Regions from separate parts of the Bradyrhizobium sp. SUTN9-2 genome, predicted to be linked through region 2. Evidence: predicted binding sites of a transcription regulator. Region 2 holds the regulator's gene; the other holds the start of a gene.
The links. The regulator HrcA, encoded in region 2, represses chaperone genes, less so after heat shock. The targets are predictions, from matches to a motif close to GTTAGCACTCNCNNNNNGNGAGTGCTAAC.
Positions count from the first base shown of each region.

Region 1: XF30_RS36150 (co-chaperone GroES) is a predicted target of HrcA. The motif match lies at 3,288-3,316, and genes of this name have one in related genera.

Region 1 is NZ_LAXE01000001.1:7,787,378-7,797,130, reverse strand. Features, by position in the region: gene XF30_RS36160 (hypothetical protein) at 1-954, opposite strand, end outside; gene groL (chaperonin GroEL) at 1,152-2,783, opposite strand; gene XF30_RS36150 (co-chaperone GroES) at 2,902-3,198, opposite strand; gene XF30_RS36145 (hypothetical protein) at 3,512-4,033, shown strand; gene XF30_RS36140 (protein phosphatase CheZ) at 4,267-5,052, opposite strand; gene XF30_RS36135 (L,D-transpeptidase) at 5,369-6,199, shown strand; gene XF30_RS36125 (DUF2076 domain-containing protein) at 6,849-7,664, opposite strand; gene XF30_RS36120 (ChbG/HpnK family deacetylase) at 7,789-8,634, opposite strand; gene XF30_RS36115 (glycosyltransferase family 2 protein) at 8,631-9,668, opposite strand.
Region 2 is NZ_LAXE01000001.1:734,896-744,648, reverse strand. Features, by position in the region: gene gshB (glutathione synthase) at 91-1,035, opposite strand; gene XF30_RS03485 (YraN family protein) at 1,046-1,447, opposite strand; gene rsmI (16S rRNA (cytidine(1402)-2'-O)-methyltransferase) at 1,434-2,384, opposite strand; gene XF30_RS03475 (penicillin-binding protein activator) at 2,739-3,971, shown strand; gene hemW (radical SAM family heme chaperone HemW) at 4,072-5,229, opposite strand; gene rdgB (RdgB/HAM1 family non-canonical purine NTP pyrophosphatase) at 5,216-5,851, opposite strand; gene rph (ribonuclease PH) at 5,863-6,576, opposite strand; gene hrcA (heat-inducible transcriptional repressor HrcA) at 6,745-7,833, shown strand; gene grpE (nucleotide exchange factor GrpE) at 7,928-8,545, shown strand; gene pncA (bifunctional nicotinamidase/pyrazinamidase) at 8,697-9,419, opposite strand; partial or broken gene XF30_RS03440 (hypothetical protein) at 9,650-9,753, opposite strand, start outside.

The DNA of each region.
Region 1 (9,753 bases), 7.1 Mb from region 2:
CTCGAGCGCCGGGAAGTCCTGGTTCGGCCGCTTGAACACCAGCTTGAGCCTGCCGGTGGCCGGGTTGAAGTTTTGCGTGACCGGCTTTGCCGCGAGCGTCCTGCTCAGCACGCTCGCCACCGCCGTTGCAAGCTTGCCCTTGTTGATCTTGTCGCCCTCGCGCCAGTCGGCCGCAGGGAAGCGGATGGTGCGGTCCATCTCGGTCATGCCCGCGGTCCAGCCTGCGGCGGTGACGCCCGGCATTGCCTTGAACTTCGCCAGCAGCGCGCCGGCGCGCTCGGGATCGACCGACATGGTGATGGTCTGCTCGCCCGCGCGCAGCGCGTCGCAGCCGACATTGAGGCTCGCCAGCGTCACCTCGACCTCCTGGCCCTTCAGGCTCTTCAGGAAGTCGGTCGCCGCATCCAGCTTGACCTTGACCGCGATCGCTTCCGGCGAGACGTCGGTGAAATCCTTCGGCTGCGGCGTGATGCCGTCGTCGGAGGCCTGACTGTCCAGGAATTCCTTTTCGCTGAGATCGGAATTGTCCGGCGAGGTCACGTCGGTCACCGCCTGGCCGACCGCGATCTGGCCGCGGAATTCGAACATGTCGCCGGACTGCTTGCGCGTCAGCTTGACGCTGACCGGCGACTTCTCACTGATGCTCTGCGTCGTTCCGGTCAGCGTCTGGCCGGCGACCTGGAGGTTGACGACGAAGCGGTCCTTGCGGTCGGAGTTCTTCGCGATGGGGTAGCAGACGTCGAGCACCGCCGCGGTCAGCGTCTTGCCCTGGCGCGTCTCCTTCAGGATCACGTCGGCATTGCCGTCCATCAGCCCGTCCATCGCGGTGAAATAGCGCGTCTCGGTTCCCCCCGGCGCGGTCGCCTTCGGCGACAGCTTCATCTGGGCGGAGGCCTGCGGCGGAACGGCGAGCAGGGCCAGAACGGCCGTGGAGCAAACCAGAAGCGCACGCATCGATGACATCCTCGCGCAACGGCCATGATCCGGAAAGCGTGAAGCGGTCTCTAGGATCATGCCCGAACAATCAGAATCGGCGCGCCACCGTAGTGGGTTTTGGCCGCTGGTTGAATCGGAAAGCGAAACGGGCAGGGTCGGCAAAAAAGAAGGCCGCCCGGAGGCGGCCTTCGCAACTCTGTCACGGAACGGAAGGCTTAGAAGCCGCCCATGCCGCCGCCGGGGGGCATCGCGGGCGGAGCTTCCTTCTTCGGCATCTCGGCGACCATGGCCTCGGTGGTCACCAAGAGGCCGGCCACGGAGGAGGCGTCCTGCAGCGCGGTGCGCACCACCTTGGCGGGATCGATGATGCCCTTCTCGACCATGTCGACATAGTCCTCGTTCTGGGCGTCGAAGCCGAAGGTCTCGGACTTGTTCTCCAGGATCTTGCCGACCACGATCGAGCCTTCCACGCCGGCGTTCTCGGAGATCTGGCGGATCGGGGCTTCCAGCGCCTTCAGCACGATGTTGATGCCGGCCTGGACGTCGTCATTGGCGTTGGTGAGACGGCCGACCGCCTTCTTGGCGCGGAGCAGCGCGACGCCGCCGCCCGGGACGATGCCTTCCTGAACCGCGGCGCGGGTGGCGTTGAGCGCGTCCTCGACGCGGTCCTTCTTCTCCTTGACCTCGATCTCGGTGGCGCCGCCGACGCGGATCACCGCGACGCCACCGGCGAGCTTGGCGAGGCGCTCCTGGAGCTTCTCGCGGTCGTAGTCCGAGGTGGTCTCCTCGATCTGCGCCTTGATCTGGCCGACGCGGGCCTCGATGTCGGGCTTCTTGCCGGCGCCGTTGACGATCGTGGTGTTCTCCTTGTCGATCACCACCTTCTTGGCGCGGCCGAGCATCTTCACCGTGACGTTCTCGAGCTTGATGCCGAGCTCCTCGGAGATCAGCTGGCCGCCGGTCAGGATCGCGATGTCCTCCAGCATGGCCTTGCGGCGGTCACCGAAGCCCGGCGCCTTGACGGCCGCGACCTTGAGGCCGCCGCGGAGCCGGTTGACGACCAGGGTGGCCAGCGCCTCGCCCTCGACGTCCTCGGCGATGATGACGAGCGGCTTGCCCGACTGCACCACGGCTTCCAGCACCGGCAGCATGGCCTGCAGGCCCGAGAGCTTCTTCTCGTGCAGGAGGATGTAGGCGTCCTCGAGCTCGGCGGTCATCTTCTCGGCATTGGTGACGAAGTAGGGGCTGAGATAGCCGCGGTCGAACTTCATGCCCTCGACGATATCAACCTCGGTCTCGAGCGACTTGTTCTCCTCGACGGTGATGACGCCCTCGTTGCCGACCTTCTGCATCGCCTGGGCGATCATCTTGCCGATGGCGGCATCGCCGTTGGCCGAGATGGTGCCGACCTGGGCGACCTCGGAGGAGGCGGCGACCGGCTTGGCGCGCTTCTCGATGTCCTTGATGACGGCGGCAACCGCGGTGTCGATGCCGCGCTTGAGATCCATCGGGTTCATGCCGGCGGCGACCGCCTTGGCGCCTTCGCGCACGATGGCCTGGGCCAGCACGGTCGCGGTGGTGGTGCCGTCGCCGGCGAGGTCGTTGGTCTTGGAGGCGACCTCACGCACCATCTGGGCGCCCATGTTCTCGAACTTGTCCTCGAGCTCGATCTCCTTGGCGACCGTGACGCCGTCCTTGGTGATGCGGGGGGCGCCGAAGCTCTTCTCGATGACGACGTTGCGGCCCTTCGGGCCGAGCGTCACCTTGACGGCGTTGGCGAGAACGTCGACGCCGCGCAGCATGCGATCGCGCGCGTCTCCGGAAAACTTGACGTCTTTGGCAGCCATGGTCTGCAATCCCTCGTGTTATGTGATGTGTGTTGTCTTGTGCCGTGCGGCGGAACGATGGATGCCCGGATCGCCTGGATCCGGGCATGACATTCAGCGGCTGTTCAGGCGGACGGCCTTAGGCCAGCACGCCCATGATGTCCGACTCCTTCATGATCAGGAGCTCTTCGTTGTCGATCTTGACCTCGGTGCCCGACCACTTGCCGAACAGCACGCGGTCGCCGACCTTGAGGTCGATCGGGATCAGCTTGCCGGTCTCGTCGCGGCCGCCGGGGCCGACGGCGACGACCTCGCCCTGGGACGGCTTTTCCTTGGCCGTGTCCGGAATGATGATGCCGCCCTTGGTCTTTTCCTCGGCGTCGATACGTTTGACCACGACACGGTCATGCAGCGGACGAAATTTGGATTTAGCCATGACGTTTCCCTTTGGAGGCTCGCTTCGGAAGTAGTGGGGTCGGTGGGGCGGCGCTTCCGTCCCCCTCTCGTCGAGGATCGAACGGCGCGCTTAGCAATCGGGCTTTCCGAGTGCTAATAGTGGGTCCGGAAATATGGCTTGGCCGCGATCCTGTCAAGCAAAGGTGGTTAAGCGATTGTTGAGGCGGATATAGGATGGTGGCATTGGAAACTCGCTCGGGGCGTCGCCGTAAAGAACGACGTCATTGCTCCGGCAGCGGTTTTGCGCTTGGCTGCGGGAGGGGTGCGGCCATGGTCTTGTTCGGGGGAATGCCATGATCAGTTCGGCTCACGCGCGCACGGTTGCCAATCTGGCGGCCGCCTCTTGTCTGGCGCTGCTGCTGGGCGCCTGCGGCGGCGGCTTCAACCTGCCGTCCCTCACGTCGTCCCCGCCGCCGCCCGAAGCCGAACCTGGCGTCGCTCCGGAAATGCCCGCCAGCATCCGCGCCGACGAGATCGTCGGCCGCTGGGGCCTCGCCTCGTTCCAGAACCCGGCCGATCGCGCCCGCACCGAGAAGATGGCGCGTGAGCAATGCAGGAACCCCTACGTGATCACCGCCGGTTCCTCCGGTGGCGTGATCATGCATCTCGCCGACCAGGCGACGCCGCAGGAGCTGCGGCTGAAGGGCTCGCCGAGCGGCAAGAACTACATCGGGCCGGCCGGCCCGACCCCCGGCGACCAGGACCGCGAAATCGTCTCCTTCGACGGTCGCGTCATGATCACCCGCTTCATCGACAAGGACGCTGGCACCCGCTACGGCAACATGGTCTACGTCCGCTGCGCGCCGAGGGCGTGACGGTCTCTTACCCTCTCCCCTTGTGGGAGAGGTGGCTCGCCGCGTAGCGGCGAGACGGGTGAGGGGTCTATCTCCTCACGAACGGTCTTGCGAGTCGAGAGAACCCCTCATCCGGCGCTTCGCGCCACCTTCTCCACAAGGGGAGAAGGGAAGAAGAGTTCACGATCTGCACCGGCCAAAACAAAAAACGCCGGCCCAAGGCCGGCGTTTTGTTATTCCGATGTCGTCGCCGCTCAGTCGAACAGCGCGTCGATGTCGTCCTGCGAGGCGTGGCCGACGTCGCCGGCGAGCTTGGGGCCGTTGAGGAGCTTCTCCTCCTCGCTGCGGTTGTCGACCTGCGCGGGCACATGGGACTTGATCGCGTCGACGCCGCCCCAGATCTCCATCATCGCGTTGATGTGCTGCTCGATGAACTTCATCGTGCCCATGACCTTGCTGATGCGCTGGCCGGTCAGGTCCTGGAAGTTGCAGGCTTCGAAGATCGAGATGACGCGTTCCTGGATGTCGTCGGCAAGGCGCTTCTGCTGATCGATCGAGTCCACCTTCGACATCGCGCTGGCGGCCTGGTCGATCGATTCCGCGGCTTCGAGGATCTGCTGGGTCGCCTGCTCGGTGCCGCCGACCACCGCGCCGAGCTCGCCGTTGACCTTGGCCATCTCGCCGCCGTCGAAGCTCTTGCCGTGCAGCGTCGCGATCTCGCGCTTGGTGCGGTCGATGGCGTCGTGGATGAGGTCGAGCTCGACCTTCAGCTTCTCGCACTGCTCGATCTGCGCCCGGTAGGTCTCGAGCATGGTGCGCGCTTCGGCAAGCTCGTGCGCGGTCGAGGCGTCGATCGCCGCCATGGCAGCGCTGCCGGACAGCGGGGCCGCGACGATGCCCTTCGCCATCTGGGCGCGGATCGCGCGCAGCTCGGCCATGATCTCGCTATGCATCGGGAGTGCCTCTTCGGTTACGTCTACAATGGGCATCTCGCCACCGACGATATCTTCGACGCGAAAACGCTTGCGGTGAACAGCCATCAGGATACTCCCCCCACCTCACTCACGCGTCTTTGTAGGCAGAAGCGATTTAACACGAAGTTCACAGCAGGAACTGCTGATCGGCCGCGCGCGACGCGGCGCAAAGAAGCGATTAACCATGGCCGCGCGGCGTTCATCGAAAATAAACGCTGATCGCCAAATTGCAGGCGCGCTCGCGACGTGGTGAATCCAAACGCGCTGTCCGTTTACCAAACAAAACGGCTTTTGCTTTTTATTGACCACGTCGAAGAGCGCGGATCAGCCACCGGCTCTCCACGACGCATGTGATCTAGACGAAACAGTACAGAGTACGTCGATGTTCAAGAAAATGTCTGTCGCGCTGCTCGGCAGCGCTTGCACCTTCATGGCCGGCGCGAACGACGCGGGCGCCTTCGACAACAGCGTGCCGAACGATCCGCCCGCGGTGCTGTACCAGCCGCGCGTGCCGCCGGCGCCGGTGCGCGTGGCGTCCCATTCCAACATGGGCGGCGGCTTCATCGAATTCCTGTTCGGCGATGGCCCCGGCCGCGGCCCGGCCTACGCGCCGGAGCAGCCGGTGTATCAGCAGCAGCCGGGCTATTACGACCAGCGGCGCCTGCCGCCGATGGGCGAGCCGCAGATGCAAGGTGGGTATCAACAAGGCGGATATCAGCAGGGCGCGTCTCTGCAGCAGGAGGCGGTCGATCCGCGGCAGCGTCCGTTCGATCCGAAATTCGAGAAACAACTCGTTGACTATAGCGGCAAGGAAAGTCCCGGCACGATCGTGGTCGATACGCCGAACAAGTTCCTCTATCTCGTCGAGGGCAACGGCCGGGCATTGCGCTACGGCATCGGCGTCGGTCGTCCCGGCTTCACCTGGTCCGGCGTGAAATCGATCACCGCCAAGCGCGAATGGCCGGACTGGACGCCGCCGGCGGAAATGCTCGCGCGCCGGCCCGATCTGCCCAGGCACATGGAAGGCGGCCCGGAAAATCCGCTCGGTGCCCGTGCGATGTATCTGGGATCGACGCTCTATCGCATCCACGGCTCCAACGAGCCCTGGACCATCGGCACCAACGTCTCCTCCGGCTGCATCCGCATGCGCAACGAGGACGTCATCGATCTCTACGGCCGCGTCAATGTCGGCACCAAGGTCGTGGTGATGTGAAGCGTCATGCGCTCGATGGAGCGATCAAGTCCGGGTGCCGCGTCGGCTCGAAATGCGCGGCGTCGAAGGGACGCTGCCGCCGCCAAACGTCCGCCTGAATAGTCCTACGTCCGCTGACGGTGCCTCGACCCGCGACGAGGGACAGCGGCGCGGCGAGGACGAGCTGATGAAGCCGAATGCGGTGCGCGAGCCGAGCGGTTCAGCCGCCGCACCGACAGCTCTGCCTTCCTGAGGCGCTCGTGCAGTCCCTCCAACTCGTACAATTCGGTGATGAGATGGGTCGTGACGTCGCTCAGGGTCGCGATGCGCTGTTGAAGTGAACTCATTCTTAAAACCTCCGACTGTAGCCAAGAGAGGCAGCCACGATGTGTGGCATAAGCAGTGTGTTCTTCCAATTGAACACCCATGTCCAAATTTGGAAATCCGGGAGTCTACGGCGGCGTGTGTCGGAGGACGATTTCGCCCGGCATGGTGAAGTCAGGCGCACCTCGTGACGTTCTGCACGGTGCTGTCCGACAACGCACGCACTAGTCATATTATATCGAATGGCATCATGGCGTGTGGTGGCAGAGCAGAAGTGCGTTGAGCTCTGCTTGAACAGAAATCGGCCGCCCGGAGGCGGCCGTTCCACATCTGTCGGTCGAATGGCCTACGCGTAATCGCTGCCGCCGTCGTCGTCGCCGCCGAAATCGCTGTTGTCGGCCGTGTCGAAGCTGTCGTCGTGATCGTTGCCGTAGTTCTGGTCGTAGTTGTCGCGCTCGTTCGACGCCTGGTCGAAGAAGCCCTGGCGGGATTCCCGGTTCGAGCCAATGTCATCGAGGCCGGCCTCGCGCGCCAGCGAGCCGCCGGACTGATCGCCGCCGCCCCAAGGACTTCCACCAGCGCTGCGGTCGCCGAGCGCGTTGCTGTCGCCAAAACCCTGCTGGTGCGATCCGCCCATCATGCCGCGGATGCTGGAGAGCAGCAGCGAGCCGCCGACGACGCCGGCCGCGGCTGCCGCCGCCGTGCCGAGGAACGAGCCGCCGCCACCGCCGATCGGCGGAGCGCCCTGACCCGGACCTTGGCCGTAAGCCTGTCCGTAAGGCGGCGCGCCGTAACCCGGCTGGCCTTGCGGCATCGCCTGGCCGGTGTTCCAAGCCGGACGCTGCTCACGCTGCGGCACATTCGGCACCGAGCCGCGGGACGGGCCGCCGCCAAACAATGTGTCGCGCATGGTGTCGAGGAAGCCGCCGGACTGCGCCTGCTCGGGCGCGTGGGCCGCTTCCAGCTCCTGGATGCGGGCATTGGCGCGCTTCAACGCTTCGTCCTGGACCAGCGTGGTCTGCACCAGCGCGTAGATGGCGCCGGGCGCCTTGCGCAGCCCGTCGGAGATCGCGGCGATCGCATCGGGATCGCGCTGTGCATTCTCCAGCTTAGAAAGCCGGTCAAAAAGGTCGTCGACGAGCTGGCGTTCCTGCGGCGTCATGATCTGTCTCCTTCGCGCCAAACCAAGCGCGAGAGGAGATGTAGGGTTCCATTATGGCCCCAACAGTGCCGGCCGGATTAAAATTCGGTATGCGACAAGCTGCCTCTGGGCCGCTTTTCGCCGTTCACTGCAGTGTCACGTTGCTGTCGGCCAGCAGGCGCGCGAAGGCATCGCCCGCGAGATAGGCGTGCTCGCGCTCGCGCACGTCGGTCATGGGGTCGAGGCCGGTAAGGACATCATCGACAAAGCCGGGATGGCACATCACGAGGCCGCCATCGGGAAGGCCGTCCAGGAATTGCTGCATCAGCGCGCCGAAATCGGCGGCGCGCGTGAAATCATAGGCGCCGGCGAAGCCGGGGTTGAAGCTGAGGCCGGCGCTGCCGGCGCGGCGGCGGAATTGCGCGCTGAGGATATCGAGCACCATGGCCTTGGGGGAGGCCAGCCGCTGCCGCAGCGGCAGGTCGCGGCCGCCTTGGCGCACCCAGGCGTTCGGCGCGACTTCGCTGACCGCATCGACAAAACCGTCGCGCACCTGCGGGAAGAGCTGCACATGCTGGTGACCGTCGACGAAGTCGGGGGTGCGTCCGAACGCGTCCATGAAGGCGGCCAGCTGTGCCTTCACCTCGTTGCGGATGAATTCACGGTCGAGCCGGCGCATCAGACCGGCGCGCAGCAGCTTGGGAAAGGCGAAGAACATGTCGCCGTCCAAGGGGCGGAAATGCATGGTGAGCGGCCGGAACGGCGCCGACAGCGTCACATGCAGCCCGATCGCGCAGCGCGGGCTTTGCTTTGCCGAAGCCTGCAGCGCCTCGACGTCGCCGCGCGCGATCGCGGGCCCCACCATCATCACCGACGTCGCATTGAGGCGGCCGCGTTCGATCAGGTCGCGGATGGCGCGGTTGACGCCCGGGCTGATGCCGTAATCGTCGGCGCAGAGCCAGATCCGCCGCGGGCTCGCGGCCACGCTCATTCGGCTGCCGTCCTGCTCGCGGCATCATCAGCTTCGGAATGCTTCTCGCTGTGCTCGGCGACGAAGTAGATCGGGCGCGCCTTCAGCTCGGAGAGGATCTTGCCGATATATTCGCCGACGATGCCGATCATGATGAGCTGCACGCCGCCGATCGTCATCAGTCCGATCACGAGCGAGGGATAGCCGGGCACCTGCTTGCCGGTCGTGAACACTTCCCAGAGGATCGAAAGGCCGAACAGGAAGGCGCCTCCTGCGAGAATGACGCCGAGCAGGCTGGCGAAGCGCAAGGGCGCCACTGAAAAGGACGTCAGGCCCTCGATCGACAGGCCAAGCAGGCTCGCGGCGTTGAAGGTGGTGACGCCATGGGCACGCGCTGCGGGCTCGTAGTCGACGCGGATCTGGCGGAAACCGATCCAGCTGGCGAGGCCCTTAAAGAAGCGGTTGCGTTCCGGCAGCTGCCTCAGCGCCGCGACCGCGCGCGGCGACAGCAAGCGGAAATCGCCGGCGTCCTCCGGAATCTTCTGGCGGGCGCCCCAATTGATCAGCGCGTAGAAGCCGTGCACCGCGACCCGGCGCAGGAAGGACTCGTTGTCGCGATGCGCCTTGGCGGTATAGACGACGTCATAGCCGTCATCGATCCAGTGCCGCACCAGCTGTTCCACCAGCGCCGGCGGATGCTGGCCGTCGCCGTCCATGAACATCACCGCGCCGAGGCGGGCATGGTCGAGGCCCGCCATCAGCGCGGCCTCCTTGCCGAAATTGCGCGACAGCGACACCACCTGGACGTCGATGGCGTCGGCCGGCAACGAGCGCGCGATCGCCAGCGTCGCATCCTTGCTGCCGTCGTCGACATAGACGACTTCGCAGGACAGGCGATAGCGCTGCCGCAGGGTCTTGGCGAGCTCGCAGATGCGTTGGTGCAGAGCGGTGAGGCCCGCCGCCTCGTTGTAGACGGGAACGACGATCGACAGCCCCTTCGCGGCTGCGCTGGCTGCGGTGGTCGTCATGCCGGATACGTCAGAGCCCAGCGTCATCGATCAAGGTTCCAGAGGTGTTTAGGTCTTCTCAACCGCATATGGTAGCTGCCGTTTGCTGTCGCAAAGCTGAACAAACCTTGGG
Region 2 (9,753 bases):
GCCGGGATGGAGACCAAGCGTAATCCGGGGCCGGTGCAAGTGGGGGGCATCAGATTCTCTAACGCTCCATCCGGGCTGCGCGCAGGAGCTCTACTTCTTCCGCTTCGCTTCGATCACGTCCCAGATCTTCGCCGCGACATCCGGGCCGCCGAGCCGCGCGATGGCGCGGATGCCGGTCGGTGAGGTCACGTTGATCTCGGTGAGATTGCCGTTGATGACGTCGATGCCGACGAACAGCAGGCCGCGCTCGCGCAGCGCCGGGCCGACCGTGGCGCAGATCTCGCGCTCACGCGGGGTGAGCTCGGTCTCCTGCGCCGCGCCGCCGCGCACCATGTTGGAGCGGAGGTCGTCGGCGGCCGGCACGCGGTTCACCGCGCCGGCGAACTCGCCGTCGACCAGGATGATGCGCTTGTCGCCGTGCTTCACCTCGGGGATGAATTGCTGGATCACCCAGGGCTCCCTGAACGTCACCGAGAACATGTCGAACAGCGAGCCGAAATTCATGTCCTGCGGCATCACGCGGAATACCGCCGCGCCGCCATGGCCGTGCAGCGGCTTCATGACCACCGCGCCGTACTTGTCGCGGAACGCGTTGATCTCATCGAGGTCGCGCGAGATCAGCGTCGGCGGCATCAGCTGCGGAAAATTCATCACGAACAGCTTTTCCGGCGCGTTGCGCACCGAGGCGGGATCGTTGACGACCAGCGTCTTCGGATGGATGCGCTCCAGGAAATGCGTCGAGGTGATGTAGGCGAGGTCGAACGGCGGATCCTGGCGCAGCAGCACCACGTCGAACCCGTTCAGCGCCTCGCGCCTGGGCTCGCCGAGGGTGAAATGGTCGCCTGGCTCGTCGCGCACGGTCAGGAGCTGAACCGGCGCGACCAGCTCCTCACCGACCATCGAGAGCTTGTCGGGCGTGTAATAGGACAGGCCATGGCCGCGCTTCTGCGCCTCCAAGAGCAGCGCGAAGGTGGAATCGCCCTTGATGTTGATGCGGGCGATGGGGTCCATCTGGACGGCGACGTTCAGTTTCATGGGCTGCCTTTCAGGTCGAGGCGTCGAATGCCGCCAACACATGGCGCGGAAGCGAGCGCGGCGCAATCAGCATGGCGTCGAATCGCAATTCGAATTCGGCATGCTCGGGATGCGCTGCGAGCCAGCCTTGGGCGGCGTCGATGATGCGCTGCTGCTGGCGCGGCGTCACGGCGAATGCGGCCTCGTCCAGCGTGGCGCGGGCCTTAACCTCGACGAAGGCGATCAGATTGCGGCGCCGCGCCACGATATCGATCTCGCCATGCGGCGTGCGGTAACGTTTGGCGAGAATGCGGTAGCCCTTGGCCATGAGGTAGGCGGCGGCACGGCTCTCAGCGGAAATACCGGTCTGGAACGCTGCGACGCGCTCGGGCGACGCGACCTTCGGTTCCGCAGGAATCTCAGTCTTCGCCATCGCTGCCCCGCGAATCCTTTGCGAGCTCGAGCGCGCGGGCATAGACCTCGCGGCGCGGCCGGCCCGACAACGCGACCGCGTGCGCCACGGCATCCTTGACGCTGTGCGCGGCAAGCTGCTCGCGCAACAGACTATCGAGCGCGTCCGATGTCAGAACCTCGGCGTCGGCCGCGGGCGGAGCGATCACCAGCACGAATTCGCCGCGTGTCTCCAGCGTTGCAGCCTCGCGCGCCAGCTCGCTCAGCGTTGCGCGCGAAATCTCCTCATGCAGCTTGGTCAGCTCGCGGCAGATCGCGGCCTCGCGCGGCCCCATGATCTCGGCGAGATCGGCCAGCGTATCCTGCACGCGGTTGCCTGACTCGAACATCACCAGCGTCGCGTCAATGCGGGCGAGCTCGGTGAGACGGCTGCGCCGCGCGGCTGATTTCGCCGGCAAGAAGCCTTCGAAGAAGAAGCGGTCGGTCGGCAGCGCGGCGACCGACAGCGCGGCCAGCACCGAGGACGGGCCGGGCAGCGCATACACCGCATGGCCGGCGGCGCAGACCTCGCGCACCAGCTTGAAGCCGGGATCGGAGATCAGCGGCGTGCCGGCGTCCGACACCAGCGCGACCGAGCCGCCTTGCCCGAGGGCTTCGAGGATTTTGGGACGCGCGGCCTCCGCATTGTGCTCGTGATATGGCTTGAGCTGGGCCGTGATCGCATAGCGCTCGGTCAGGCGGCGCGTGATGCGGGTGTCCTCACAGGCGATGACGTCGACGCCGGCGAGCGTCTGCAGCGCCCGCAGGGTGATGTCGCCGAGATTGCCGATCGGGGTCGCGACCAGATGGAGGCCCGGCGCGGCCTTCGGCGCCGCGAGCCGATGGGCATCGATGGAGAAACCGCGCGAGGCGGCGTCTTGAGCTTCAGGCGTATTTATCGGGGCCGGCTTTCCGCGCATAATGGAGCCAACTTAGGCACGATCGCTAAGGCTGGGAACCGGCTCGCCGAAAAAGATCGTGCCCAAAGATCGTATCCAGGTGAGGGGCGAGGAACGGACGGGAATGTGATCGGTCGAGATCGCGCCGGGAGGCAGGAGGGGCCCTCGCGCCATATTCGCGACGGAAACGCCGCCTTGATGAGTGAATGAGTGACGGCGAAGAGCTGCCGGGACGGGATTGCGGCCGCGTTAAGCGGTTGTTATCCTTTTGTTTTGGTTAACTATTTGCCGACACACTGCCTGAATCCGCGGCCCCCCGTCGCGGAAAGCAATGTCGTGATCAGCCGGCGACGGCGGGTCGGAAGAGAAGCTGCCATGGTCGGCCTGCGTCATCCAAAGTCTCACCTTCCGGGATCCCCATCGCCAGGGGCGACCCGGCGGACTGCTCTCGGCCTGTTGCTCGGCGCGCCCGTGCTGTCGGCCTGCGCCGGCGTGCAGCAAAGCCTCAGCCAGTTCTCCAACCCGTTCTCGAGCTCCGCGCCGCCGGCCCAGCCGGCAGGACCGCAGCAGCAGGCGACGACCGCCGGCACCGGCGGCGTGAAGGTCGGCCTGATCCTGCCGCTCTCCGCGGCCGGCAATGCCGGGCTCGCCGCGCAATCGATGCGCAACGCCGCCGAGATGGCGCTGGCCGAGTTCCAGAACCCGAACATCCAGCTCCTGATCAAGGACGACAATGGCAGCCCGCAAGGCGCGCAGGCCGGCGCGCAGCAGGCGGTCGACGAGGGTGCCGAGATCATCCTCGGGCCGCTGTTCGCGCAATCGGTGCCGGCGGTGGCGCAGGTCGCGCGCACGCGCGGCATTTCCGTCATCGCCTTCTCGACCGATTCCAGCATCGCCGGACGCGGCGTCTATCTGCTCTCGTTCCTGCCGGAGTCCGACGTCAACCGCATCGTCGAATATTCCGCCGGCATCGGAAAGCGCTCCGTCGCGGTGCTGGTGCCCGACAACGCCTATGGCAATGTCGTCGAGGCCGCGGTGAAGGCGGCGGTGCCGCGGCGCGGCGGGCGCATCGTTGCGTTCGAGAAATACGGTGCCGATCGCGCCACGCCCGCGCGCACCGTGGCGCAGCAGCTCGGCAGTGCGGACGCGCTATTCATTGCCGATGACGGCGATGCCGTCGTGTCAGTGGCGGATGCGATGACGGCCGCGGGCGCGAACCTGCGCAACATCCAGCTGCTCGGCACCGGCCTGTGGGACAATCCGCGCGTCTATGCCAGCGCCGCGCTGCAGGGCGGCCTTTACGCCGCGCCCGATCCGGCCGGCTTCCGCGCCTTCTCCGGCCGCTACCGCACGAAATACGGCGCCGAGCCGATCCGCACCGCGACCCTTTCCTATGACGCGGTCGCGCTCGTTGCCGCGCTGGCGCGCACGCAAGGCGGCCAGCGCTTCTCCTCCGACGTGCTCACCAACCCCTCAGGCTTCGCCGGCATCGACGGCCTGTTCCGCTTCCGTGCTGATGGCACGAATGAACGCGGACTTGCCGTGATGAAGGTGACGCAAGGCGGCGGCGTTGCGGTGGCGGGCTCGCCGAAGAGCTTTGGGGCGTAATGGTTTCGTAGCCCGGATGGAGCGCAGCGTAATCCGGGTTCTGTCCACGCGGTGAGACCGTCCCGGATTGCGCTACGCTCCATCCGGGCTACGAGATCCGCTAAGCCGCCAAATCCGCGACCACGGCATCCAGCACCGGAAAACCGCTGCTGGTCACCCGCAGCCGTCCCGTCGCATCCACGGTGATCGCGCCTTCCTCGCGCAAGAGCGCGATGCGGCGGGGGTCGAGCGGGCGGCCGGCGAGGGCCTTGTAGCGCTCGGGATCGATGCCTTCGGCGAGACGCAAACCCATCAGCAGGAATTCGTCGGCGCGCTCCTCGCTGTTGAGGAGCTCGTCGCTGACGACACCGTCGCCGTTGGTCTCGACCCGCATCAGCCAGGCCTCGGGACGCTTCTCGGTGGCGGTGGCGTGCCTGATCCCGTCGATGTCGAGACGGCCATGTGCGCCCGGGCCGATGCCGGCATATTCCTCGCCGCGCCAGTACACCAGATTGTGCCGGCATTCGGCGCCGCGCCGCGCGTGATTGGAGATCTCGTAGGCGGGCAGCCCGAGCTTGTCGCAGGTCTCCTGCGTGACGTCGTAGAGCGCGCGGGCGACCGCTTCGTCCGGCGTCTTCAGCTTGCCGGCCTGGTGCAGGCCGAAGAAGGGCGTGCCTTCCTCGATGGTCAATTGATAGAGCGACAGATGCTCGGCCGCTTCATCGATGGCGTGCCGCAGCTCGCCCGCCCACATCGCCGGCGTCTGGTCGGGGCGGGCGTAGATCAGGTCGAACGAATAGCGGTCGAACGCGCGGCGCGCGATGGCGACGGCATCGAGCGCTTCGCGCGCGCTGTGCATGCGGCCGAGCGCTTTGAGCGAGGCGTCGTCGAGCGCCTGCACGCCCAGCGAGACGCGGTTGACGCCTGCGATGCGATAACCGGCAAAGCGCGTGGCTTCGACGCTGGTCGGGTTCGCTTCCAGCGTTACCTCGACGTCGCCTGCGACGGTCCAGTGCTTGCCGATCGCGTCTAACACCGCGCCGACGGTGGCGGGCTGCATCAGTGACGGCGTGCCGCCGCCGAGGAAGATCGAGGTGACCTCGCGGCCGGGCGCGCGCTCGGCGGTCGTTGCGATCTCACGCGCGAAGGCGGCGGCGAAGCGCGTCTCGTCGATCGCGGCATGGCGGACATGGCTGTTGAAGTCGCAATAGGGGCACTTCGACAGGCAGAACGGCCAGTGCACATAGACGCCAAACGCATCCTTGTTAGCGCGGCTCAAGGCAGATCTCCGCCAGTTTCCGAAAAGCGCGGGCGCGGTGCGACAGGCCGAGGCCAAGCGGCGGCAGGCCATGCTTCTCGATGCTGGTCATCTCGCCGAAGGTGCGGCTGTGCCCGTCCGGCAGGAACATCGGGTCGTAGCCGAAGCCGGCTGCGCCGCGCGGTGGCCAGATCAGCGTGCCGTCGACGCGCGCCTCGACCTCCTCGCGATGATCGTCGGGCCAGGCCACACAAAGCGCCGAGACGAAGTGGGCTTTGCGCTTGTCCGGCGTGGTGGCGCCGCGCTCCTGCAGCAGGCGCTCGATCTGCGCCATCGCCGCGTTGAAATCCTTGGATGGACCGGCCCAGCGCGCGCTGTAGATTCCCGGCGCACCGTCGAGTGCGTCGACGACGATGCCGGAATCGTCGGCGAAGGAGGGCAGCTTGGTCGCCTCCGCCGCGGCGATCGCCTTGATCGCGGCGTTGCTGCGGAAATCGTTGCCGGTTTCCTCGGGCTCGTCTAGGCCGAGCTCGCCGGCCGACACCGCCTCGATCCCGTACGGCGCGAGCAGCTCCCTCATCTCGGCGAGCTTGCCGGGATTGTGGGTGGCGATGACGAGCTTGTCGGTGATTCGGCGGTGCATGGGCCTATTGACTACGCCACGGCCAGTTTCTGCAAGTCCACCAGGCGCGCAATGCCCTTCTGCGCCAGGGCGATCAGCTTCAGGAACTCGTCCTGCGTGAACGGCTCGCGTTCCGCGGTGCCCTGCACCTCGATGATGCGGCCATCGCCGGTCATGACGAAATTGGCGTCGGTCTCGGCTTCCGAATCCTCGGCATAGTCGAGATCGAGCACCGGCGTGCCGTTGTAGATGCCGCAGGAGATCGCGGCGACGTTGTCGCGCATCACGTTGGCCTTCACCATGTTGCGCGCCTTCATCCAGTTGAGGCAATCGGCAAGCGCGACCCAGGCGCCGGTGATCGAGGCCGTGCGCGTGCCGCCGTCGGCCTGGAGCACGTCGCAATCGACCGTGATCTGGCGCTCGCCAAGAGCTTCGAGATCGACGATGGTGCGAAGCGAGCGGCCGATCAGGCGCTGGATCTCGACGGTGCGGCCGCTCTGCTTGCCGGCGGAGGCCTCGCGGCGGGTGCGTTCGGAGGTCGCGCGCGGCAGCATGCCGTATTCGGCGGTGACCCAGCCGCGGCCCTGCCCCTTCAGCCACGGCGGCAGGCGATCCTCCAGTGTGGCGGTGACCAGCACATGGGTGTCGCCAAATTTAACGAGGCACGAGCCTTCCGCATATTTGACCACGCCGCGCTCCAGCGTCACGGGGCGCAATTCGTCGGGCGCACGGCGGCTTGGCCGCATGGGAAATCTCCAAAACTCACGGGAATAGGCTGTTCGCGGTGCTTGTAGGTGGGGCGGGGGTGGGCGGCAAGGGCTTATTCACCCCCTGACCGTCGGCCTGCAAACGCCACGCTTGTCAGACGCGGCCCGGATGGACAAATTATAAGGATCCGAGAGGAGTTACCGTCTGTGGCCCATCACGATCCGATCCATCTGATCGCGCCGCGCGCAGGCCTTGCCCAGCTCAACGAGCGTTCCCGCGACATCTTTCGTCAAATTGTCGAAAGCTATCTCGCGACCGGTGAGCCGGTCGGCTCGCGCAACATTTCCCGCCTGATTGCGATGCCGCTGTCGCCGGCATCTGTGCGCAACGTCATGGCCGATCTGGAACAGCTCGGCCTGATCTATGCCCCGCACACCTCCGCCGGCCGGCTGCCGACGGAACTGGGCCTGCGCTTCTTCGTCGATGCCCTGATGCAGGTCGGCGACCTCAACGAGGCCGAGCGGCAGGCGATCCAGAGCCAGCTCTCGTCCGTCGGCGAGGCGCAATCGGTCGAGGCGGCGCTGGACCAGGCCTTGATGCGGCTCTCCGGCCTGACCCGGGCCGCCGCCGTCGTGCTGACGCCGAAATCCAATGCGCGGCTGAAGCACATCGAATTCGTCCGCCTGGAACCGGAAAAAGCGCTGGTGATCCTGGTCGGCGAAGACGGCCAGGTTGAAAACCGCGTGTTGACGCTGCCGCCCGGAGTTCCCTCTTCGGCGCTGACAGAGGCCGGCAATTTCCTCAATGCGCGGATCCGCGGCCGGACCTTGGCCGAAGCGCGGCTCGAGCTCGAGACCGCACTCGGCGAGGCCCGTGCCGAGCTCGATCAGCTGACACAGAAAGTGATCTCGGCCGGCATTGCCAGCTGGTCCGGCGGCGAGAGCGAGGACCGTCAGCTCATCGTCCGCGGCCACGCCAATCTGCTCGAAGATCTGCACGCGCTGGAGGATCTGGAACGGGTTCGCCTGTTGTTCGACGACCTCGAGACCAAGCGCGGCGTGATCGATCTGCTCGGCCGGGCCGAGACCGCCGAAGGCGTGCGCATCTTCATCGGCAGTGAGAACAAGCTGTTCTCGCTGTCGGGGTCCTCCACCATCATCTCGCCCTATCGGGATGCCGCCGGCCACATCGTCGGCGTTCTCGGCGTGATCGGCCCGACGCGGCTGAATTATGCCCGCGTGATCCCGACCGTGGACTACGCCGCCCGCATCGTCAGCCGCCTGTTGGGGGGCTGACCGGCCTTTCTGCCGATCACGGGCGCTTGATTTTCGCGGGCTTAAGCACGATATCCGGGCCAACATCCCTGAAACGAGTTCGAGATCAGAGCCGATGACCGAGCAAGACCGGCAACCCCAAGACACGACTGCAGCGACCGGCGAGCCCGTGGTGTCGAAACCCTACATCATGCCCGACGATCCCGAGCCGGGTTCGGTCGAAACCCTGCAAAAGGAAGCTGCTGAAGCGCGCGACCGCATGCTGCGGACGCTGGCCGAGATGGAGAATTTGCGCAAGCGCACCGCCAAGGAAGTTGCCGACGCCCGCCTCTATGGCATCACCGGCTTCGCGCGCGACGTGCTCGACATCGCCGATAATCTCCAGCGCGCACTCGATGCCGTTCCGGCGGAGGCGCGTGCTGCGGCCGATCCCGGCCTGGTCTCGTTGATCGAGGGCGTCGAGCTCACGGAGCGCGCGCTGCTCAACGCGCTGGAAAAACACGGCGTGAAGAAGCTGGATCCTCAGGGCCAGAAGTTCGACCCGAACTTCCACCAGGCAATGTACGAAGTGCCTGACGCGTCGGTGCCGTCGGGCACCGTGGTGCAGATCATGCAGGCCGGCTACACCATCGGTGACCGCGTGCTGCGCCCGGCGCTGGTCGGCGTCGCCAAGGGCGGCGCAAAGACTGCGCCCGCGGCGAACAACAACGAATCGAGCAGCGCGGCGAACTGAGTGTTGGCGTCATTCCGGGGCTCGGCGAAGTCGAGAACCCGGAATCCATCGAACAGCAGAGACAACCGCACAATGGATTCTCAGGTGCGCAAATTGCGCACCATAGCTCGCGCTGAAGCGCGCCCCGGAATGACGGAAGATGGCGCGCCGCCTACGCGCTCACCGCGATATCCGCAGACTGAATCCGCTTCACGCCCGCCTTGGCCATGTCGGCCCAGGCCTTGGCGAGCGAGCCCTGCGTGTCGATGCCGCGGCAGGCGTCTTCCACCACATAGACCTCGAAGCCCGCCTTGCGCCCGTCGAGCGCGGTCCAGGCGACGCAGAAGTCTGTCGCAAGACCAGCGACGAAGACGCGCTTGATCTTGCGGCCCCTCAGGTAGCCGGCGAGCCCGGTCGAGGTCTTGCCGTCGGCCTCGAGGAAGGCCGAATAGCTGTCGACGTTCTTGTGAAATCCCTTGCGGATGATGAGCTCGGCGTGCGGGATCGACAGGTCCTTCGACAGCGCCGCGCCCTCGGTGCCCTGCACGCAATGGTCCGGCCACAGCACCTGCTTGCCGTAGGGCAGGTCGACCGTTTCGAACGGCTTCTTGCCGGAATGAACCGACGCAAACGAAACGTGGCCCGGCGTGTGCCAGTCCTGCGTCAGCACCACATTCGCAAATGCCTTCGAGATCTTGTTGATGACCGGCACCACCTGCTCGCCTTCCTTCACCGCGAGGCTCCCGCCGGGCAGGAAGCAGTTCTGCACGTCGATCACGAGCAGCGCGGACGCTTCGTCCGGCTTGATCGGTGCGGCCGCGAACAGCGCGCTTGGCGCGAGCGTAGCCAGCGCCGTCGTTCCAAGCATTGCCAAGACCTGTCGCCGAACCAGCATGTCTACCTCCCCTCCAGGATGATCCAACGGGAGGAAGCCTAGTTCCGTTCGTATACGAACAGAAGCCTGAAAATGCGGCCGGTTCTGTCCAGCGCGTGGGCTGACAAAGCCCATAGCGCCGTCATCCCCGGGCGCGCAAAGCGCGAACCCGGGATCCATAACCACAGGGAGAAGTTGGGCGAAGGTTCTTCGTGAAACTGCGACCAACCACGATTAGCGCCGGCTTCGCCCTACCCCTTCGGCTGAATCCCGTCGCGTACGGTGCGGAAGCGGGTGAAGGCGGCTTGCCATTGGTCGCGCGGGGCGCTGGCGATGATGCGCAATGATGCGCCGC